Regions from separate parts of the Bacillus sp. AFS031507 genome, predicted to be linked through region 2. Evidence: predicted binding sites of a transcription regulator. Region 2 holds the regulator's gene; the other holds the start of a gene.

Region 1 (3,673 bases), on a different contig from region 2:
TTGGACCCTATATGTTGGTTATAAATGGAGTGATTATTATAACAGCAGGATTTTTGTATGGCTGGGAGAAAGCCCTTTATACACTTGTCACTTTATATACTTCGACAAGAGTGATTGACGCCATTCATACTAGACATGCAAAACTCACTGCAATAATTATTACCAAAAAGGCTGATGTCATGAAAAAAGCAATACAAGAAAAACTTGTAAGAGGAATCACGATTCTACCAGCAAAAGGTGCGTTCTCAAACGAAGCAAGAGAAATGCTGATGGTTGTTATTACACGCTATGAGCTCTTTGATTTGGAAAGGATCCTTAAGGAAGTGGATCCCAATGCCTTTACAAATATCATTCAAACAACCAATATCTATGGATTTTTTCGTAAGGAATAAAAAGAAAAGCGGAAGCGCCCGTAGGTGCCTCCGCTTTTCTTTTTAAGTCATCTGTTCAAGCTCTTGTTGCATTTGTTGGAGCTGCGCTTGTTCTGTTACAGTCGAATTTGCATAAGCAGAACTTAATGCATTTTTAGCTTTCGCGACAGCAGAATCAAGATCAGCTGGGTCGGCAGACTTCGCCATTTCAACAAATCTTCGTGCTTCTTGGAACAATTGGTTTCCCATGTTAAATTCCTCCAAGCGAGGATTCTTGCACATTGGACATCTTCTGAGCTTCCGCTTCAGCGTAAGTCATGTGATAAGGAATACGTTCAGCATGCTTACTGACCGTATCCACTCCTTGCTGGACAAAGCGTTTTGATTTGTTTCGTTTACCCATTCGAATCCCTCCAATATGCTCATAGCTCATATTGAAACAGCAACGCTGCCTCAAAAAATAGTATGTACCAAAAGGGGGAGGTTCATTTAGGTAAACAATGGTGAAATGAGTGTTAATATTTTATATTTAACAAATCTGCCAAATATTGAGCAACACCATCTTCTTCGTTACTTAAAGTGACGTCATTAGCAATATTTTTCGCTTTGTCGATTGCATTTCCCATGGCAATCCCATGCCCAGCAAATTCAAGCATTTCAAGGTCGTTGTCTTCATCGCCAAACGCAATAATTCTCTCAGCGGGAATACCGTAATAATCAGAAGCCTTTTTTAACCCCACAGCCTTACTTAAGCCAACCTTTATAATTTCAACCACATGCCATGGAGCGGCCCAACTGCGATGATCGATAACTTCTGCATGGACGGCCGATAAGTGTTCGCGAATTATCTTTAATTGATCCTCCTCTGTATGAATTAATAAACTCGTGGGTGAATCATTTAAATAATTTGCCAGATCTCCCGTAGTGATTTTTGGATTGCCAAAGTTGAAAATATCTAACAGCTTTTCATCGTGATAATGGAAGTAAACATCATCGATCACTTCGGCAATTATATTATGGAAGTGGAAACTTCTGCACGCTTCCACAATTTCTTTTGCCACCTTTATATCAAGAGGTTCATGATAAAATCCCCAATCAGGTTTTCGAGGGTGATGCATAAATGCTCCATTGAAATTGACAATCGGTGTGTCTAAATCCAATTCCCGATAGTACATCTCACTGGAACGATAAGGCCTTCCTGTTGCAATCATAACGATATGACCTTGTTCTCTTGCTTTTTTAATAATTCCGTGTGTTTTTAATGATATCGTTTTATCATCTTTTAATAATGTCCCATCTAAATCTAATGCAATTAAGTGTCTATCTGTCATAATAACTCCTTCTAATTATAATTTTCATCGCTAATAAAGTGCGTCGCTTTAGGAAAAAATTTATATACATGTTACACTGCAATTATGAATTTAATACTTAGTGGAATTTCTTATTCCTATATTTACTATGTTAACAATTTTATATCTAAACTGTAAAAAAATTCACACCAAAAGATATAAAAAAACTATATACTTTTTTTAACTAAGTCTCAATCTTAGCATACTTAATCATTTGCTATAATAGAGTGGGACAAGATAATGAAGGAGTGGATAAAACATGAATGAAGAACTAAAAGAAAATATCATGGGTGCCTTAGAACTAGTAATTGACCCTGAACTAGGGGTAGATATTGTTAATTTAGGATTAGTATATAATGCTGAAATGGATGAAGAAGGAAACGTAACGATTACCATGACGTTAACTTCAATGGGCTGCCCACTTGCTGGAACAATTGTTGACCAGGTTAAACGGGCATTGGCCGACATTCCGGAGATCAAAGAAGTAGAAGTAAATATTGTTTTTAATCCTCCATGGAATAAAGAAATGATGTCACGTTATGCGAAAATCGCATTAGGAATTCGCTAAGCTTAATTAGAGGCTTTTGAACTCTCAGTAAAATAAGCGTATTTTTTAGAAACAGCAGATTTTCTGCTGTTTTTGTATTTTTCTTCACGTTTCAGACATATCTAGCATACAGAATGTGAGATAGTTCACTTTTTTCAAATATAAACACCTTTATAATACAGATTAATAAGGCTGTTGGATTTGAATAGCCGTTATTAGGAGGCGTTTCATATGGCTATTAGCCGAGATTTTAATAAAGACCCTTTTATAGTAATATGGGAACTCACTAGAGCTTGTCAATTAAAGTGTCTGCACTGCCGTGCCGATGCACAGTATAAAAGGGATCCACGTGAACTATCATTTGAAGAAGGAAAAAATCTAATTGATCAAATATATGAAATGAACAATCCGATGCTTGTTTTTACTGGCGGAGACCCGCTGATGAGAGAAGATGTTTTTGATATTGCGAAATATGCAGTTGAAAAAGGCGTACGGGTATCAATGACCCCAAGCGCGACACCAAATGTAACAAAAGAAGCAATTGAAAAAGCAAAAGAAGTTGGTCTTGCTCGCTGGGCATTTAGTATTGATGGTCCTAGGGCTGAGATTCATGACCATTTTAGGGGAACAGCTGGATCATTTGACCTTACCATGGAAAAAATAAAATATTTGCATGAAGTTGGATTACCCATTCAGATTAATACGGTGATTTCCCGTTACAATATTGACTACCTTGATGAAATGGCAAAAATGGTTGAAGATTTAGAATGTGTGTTATGGAGTGTCTTTTTCCTAGTGCCAACAGGAAGAGGTCAACAATCAGATATGATTTCTCCAGTTCAACATGAAAAAGTATTCAGATGGCTATATGATTTAAGTAAGCGCGTGTCTTTTGATATCAAAACAACAGAAGCCATGCACTATAGACGTGTTGTGATTCAACAAAAAATGCGCGAAGCGAAGGAAACAACAGATGAGATTGAGTATTTAAGCGCATTAACAGAAAAAGGATTAACAGGCTCTATCGATGGTTTAGGACGAGCACCAAAAGGTGTTAATGATGGTAATGGTTTTGTTTTCATCTCCCATATTGGCGATGTATATCCAAGCGGACTATTACCCGTTAAAGCGGGTAATATCCGGGAAACGCCATTAGCTGAAATTTATCGTGAATCACCAATTTTCCAATCATTAAGAAATCCAGATCTTTTTAAAGGGAAATGTGGTGTCTGTGAATTCCGTCATGTTTGCGGGGGATCAAGGTCTAGAGCTTATGCAATGACTGGAGATTATCTAGAAAGCGAGCCATTCTGCGTTTATATTCCTAAATTATTAAGAGAAAAGCAAGTATAGTAATTAAAACCGAAAAAAAAGGCTGCCTCATTATAGTGAGACAGCCTTGCGTA
Region 2 (3,673 bases):
CCAACAAATCCTAATAATATCCCAAGCACAAACATCGTCAGCACAATCGCCAACTTCATCCCCTCCGATTGCAAAACCCTAGATGTCCTTCTAGGAAATGTTAAAATTACTTACCTAAAAACGTGGTCATACCCACCGATTTAAAAAAGAAAAAAACTATCATTCATTATTGTACTAAAAATTTAAAAGGTATATCGGAATTATGCCCTAATTCCCAAAATTTGAAAGACTACCTCTAGTTTGAGATAGTCCTCCCTTAAAAGCTAGATTTTACTCGACCTAAACATGCACTGGTTGTTTTGCTTCTGCTAATGATAATAGGCGTTGTTTTATTTCCTCAACATTGACATTTTTTTGAGCTACCCCTGTTTCCATTGCAGCGTAAGCGACTGCAGCCGCTACTTGTGCTGCGACCCTAGGATCAAAAGGGTCTGGAATAACATGATCAGCATGAAGTTCTTCATCTGAAATTAATCCAGCAATTGCATATACCGCAGCAAGCTTCATTTCCTCGTTGATTTCCTTTGCACGGACATCTAAAGCACCGCGGAAAATACCTGGGAAAGCAAGCACATTATTAACCTGGTTTGGAAAATCAGATCGTCCTGTACCCACTACAAGTGCTCCTGCTTCTTTGGCCGCATCGGGCATAATTTCCGGTACAGGGTTGGCCATGGCAAAGATAATCGGGTTACGGTGCATAGAACCAACCATATCCTTTGTAACGGCCCCGGCTGCTGATACCCCCACAAACACATCTGCGTCAACGAGCGCATCGGCTAACGCTCCTTGTTTTTGCTCGCGATTTGTCATTCGCGCCATTTCATCTTTGAATCGATTCATTCCGAACGGGCGGCCTTCATAAATAATTCCTTTTGTATCGCATAAAATAACATCCTTCGCGCCCATATGCAGCAGGAGCTTAACAATTGCTACTCCAGCTGAACCTGCTCCGTTTACGGCAACACGAATATCTTTAATTTTTTTATCTGCTAATTTTAATGCGTTGATTAGACCAGCGGCTGTTACAATCGCGGTTCCATGCTGGTCATCATGAAAAACAGGAATCTCGCAGGCTTTGCGGAGGCGGTCTTCAATTTCAAAGCATTGCGGCGCAGCAATATCCTCCAAGTTCACTCCGCCAAATGTTGGTTCTAGCAGCTTGACGGTTTCTACGATCTGGTCTGTGTCAGTGGTGGCCAAGCAAATGGGAAAGGCATCAACATCTGCGAACGATTTGAATAACACGGCCTTTCCTTCCATCACAGGCATCGCAGCTTTTGGTCCAATGTTTCCAAGCCCCAGGACCGCTGTCCCATTGGATACCACTGCGACAAGATTGCCCTTCGAGGTATAATCATAGACTTTATTTTCGTCTGCATAAATGTCCAAACATGGCTCTGCCACACCGGGTGAATAGGCAAGGCTTAAATCTTTTGCATTATGTACTGCCACCTTAGAATAAATCCCAACCTTGCCTTGGTGTTCCTTGTGCATTTTTAACGCTTCATCTCGTAAAATTGACATTGAATTTCCCCCACTTCCCGGTTAGTAACCGCTTGCATTTTATCTACCTACATCTTAGTGCATAAGAAAGTATTTTTATAGATTATGTAATTAAAAAAAGCAGGGAGTTAATCATACAAAAGGCCTTCCACAAATTTTGTGGAAAGCCTTTTTAACTAATTATTCTTCATCTATTTCGACCGTTGGATAATGCTTTAAAAAGTAGACTAGCGATTGAAGCTCCACAGCCAAGTCAATATGATGGACCCTTATTAAGGGTGGAACATTTAACCTCGCTGGAGTGAAATTTAAGATCCCTTTTACATTCGCTTGGACCAGTCGATCGGTTATCATTTGTGCGGCAGGAGCCGGAACCGTTAATATCGCCACTGAAATATTAGTTTCTGATAACACCTTCTCTAAATCGTCCATAGGGTGAACAGGTACCTCGCGAATCATGGTTCCCATTTTGTCGGGATCCACATCGAAGGCGCATTCTATTTTTGTGTTATTATTTTTTAAAAAGTTATAGTTTAAAAAGGCAGTCCCAAGATTTCCGACTCCTATTAAGGCAACCTTAGTTAATTCATCCTGATCTAGGGTCTTTCGGAAGAAGGATATTAAGTAATTAACATTATACCCATAGCCCTTTTTTCCTAACGCACCGAAATAGGAAAAGTCGCGGCGAATCGTTGCTGAGTCTACCTTTACTGCTTCACTCAATTCCGCTGAAGAGACCCTTTGCTTGCCTGAACTTTGCAGGTTTTTTAGAAATCGATAATAGAGGGGCAGCCGTTTTGCTGTCGCCTGTGGTATTTTCGTTGTTTCATTACTCATAATCTCCCACACCCCATGAATGGTTTAGTTAAAAATTTATTTAACTCTTTCATCTCTTTTAAAATCACCGTTTTTACCGCCCGTTTTTTCGACAAGATACGTCGGTCCAATTACCATACCTTTATCAACGGCTTTACACATATCATAAACCGTTAAGGCACATGCGGATGCGGCTGTTAACGCTTCCATTTCTACACCTGTGTTCCCTTTCGTTTTAACGGCTGCAGCAATATATAATTGATAGTTCTCATCCTTATCCTGTTCCCAAGAGAAAGAAATATTAACACCTGTTAATGGAATCGGATGGCACATTGGAATCAAATCCCATGTCTTCTTTGCTGCCATGACAGCTGCTATCTGGGCCACAGCTAAGACATCGCCCTTCTTCATCTCATTATTAGTTATTTTATCATAAATTTCTTTACTAACGGTAATGCTGGAATGAGCAAGCGCCGTACGTGCCGTTTCCGGCTTATCACTGACGTCGACCATTTTTGCTCTGCCTTCTTCATTAAAATGCGTAAATTCTGCCATATAAAAAATCCTCCCATCAAATCATACACTATTTTTCCTTATATGTGTGTGAAACTTTGAACTATATATTACATTTTATGTCGGTTTAAGACTTCACTCCGCTAATATGGCGAGCAGTTTATTGCCGACATACCGGGAATAAGGTACACTAATCCTATGTAATAGAGGTGAATGAGAATGATTTTGCTACAGGTTAATCAATTACAAAAATATTATGGTGCTGACCTTATTTTATCGAATATTAAGCTCGAATTACAAACTCGGGACCGTGTTGCCCTTGTTGGACGCAATGGGGCGGGAAAATCGACATTATTGAAAATTATTGCCGGACACTTGTCGCATGATGGCGGAGAAATCATCAAGCCAAAAGAAGTGACGATTGGCTATTTAGCTCAAAATACTGGGTTAGAATCATCATTATCCATATGGGATGAAATGCTGACGGTTTTTGAACCGCTGCGATTGATGGAAAAACAACTCCGCACACTTGAAGAACAAATGGCTGATCCCCTCGTTTTTGGAGACAGTGGCAGGTACGAAAGAATCCTAAAAGAGTACGATCATCTTCAGGTCAAATTTAAAGAACTGGGAGGGTATCAGTATGAGGCAGAGATGCGCTCCGTCCTTCATGGGCTGAATTTCCATGATAAATCCTTGATGATATCTAGTTTAAGCGGCGGGCAGAAAACTCGTCTAGCCCTTGGTAAACTCTTGTTAACCAGGCCTGATATCCTAATATTGGATGAGCCCACAAACCACCTTGATATTGATACGCTTTCCTGGCTGGAGCAATATT

What was found. The regulator Rex, encoded in region 2, represses fermentation and respiration genes when NADH is low (regulators of the CRP and FNR family bind a similar motif). The targets are predictions, from matches to a motif close to TTGTGAAATATTTCACAA.
Region 1: COE25_RS12340 (TIGR04053 family radical SAM/SPASM domain-containing protein) is a predicted target of Rex. The motif match lies at 2,402-2,419, and genes of this name have one in related genera.

Annotation. Positions count from the first base shown of each region.
Region 1 covers NZ_NUOW01000012.1:211,063-214,735, forward strand. The annotation lists gene COE25_RS12320 (YitT family protein) at 1-392, shown strand, start outside; gene COE25_RS12325 (DUF3813 domain-containing protein) at 435-620, opposite strand; gene COE25_RS30725 (hypothetical protein) at 622-774, opposite strand; gene COE25_RS12330 (Cof-type HAD-IIB family hydrolase) at 887-1,702, opposite strand; gene COE25_RS12335 (metal-sulfur cluster assembly factor) at 1,980-2,288, shown strand; gene COE25_RS12340 (TIGR04053 family radical SAM/SPASM domain-containing protein) at 2,499-3,620, shown strand.
Region 2 covers NZ_NUOW01000035.1:4,592-8,264, reverse strand. The annotation lists gene COE25_RS25090 (sulfite exporter TauE/SafE family protein) at 1-53, opposite strand, end outside; gene ystJ (NADP-dependent malic enzyme) at 280-1,527, opposite strand; gene COE25_RS25080 (redox-sensing transcriptional repressor Rex) at 1,687-2,343, opposite strand; gene moaC (cyclic pyranopterin monophosphate synthase MoaC) at 2,380-2,877, opposite strand; gene COE25_RS25070 (ABC-F family ATP-binding cassette domain-containing protein) at 3,055-3,673, shown strand, end outside.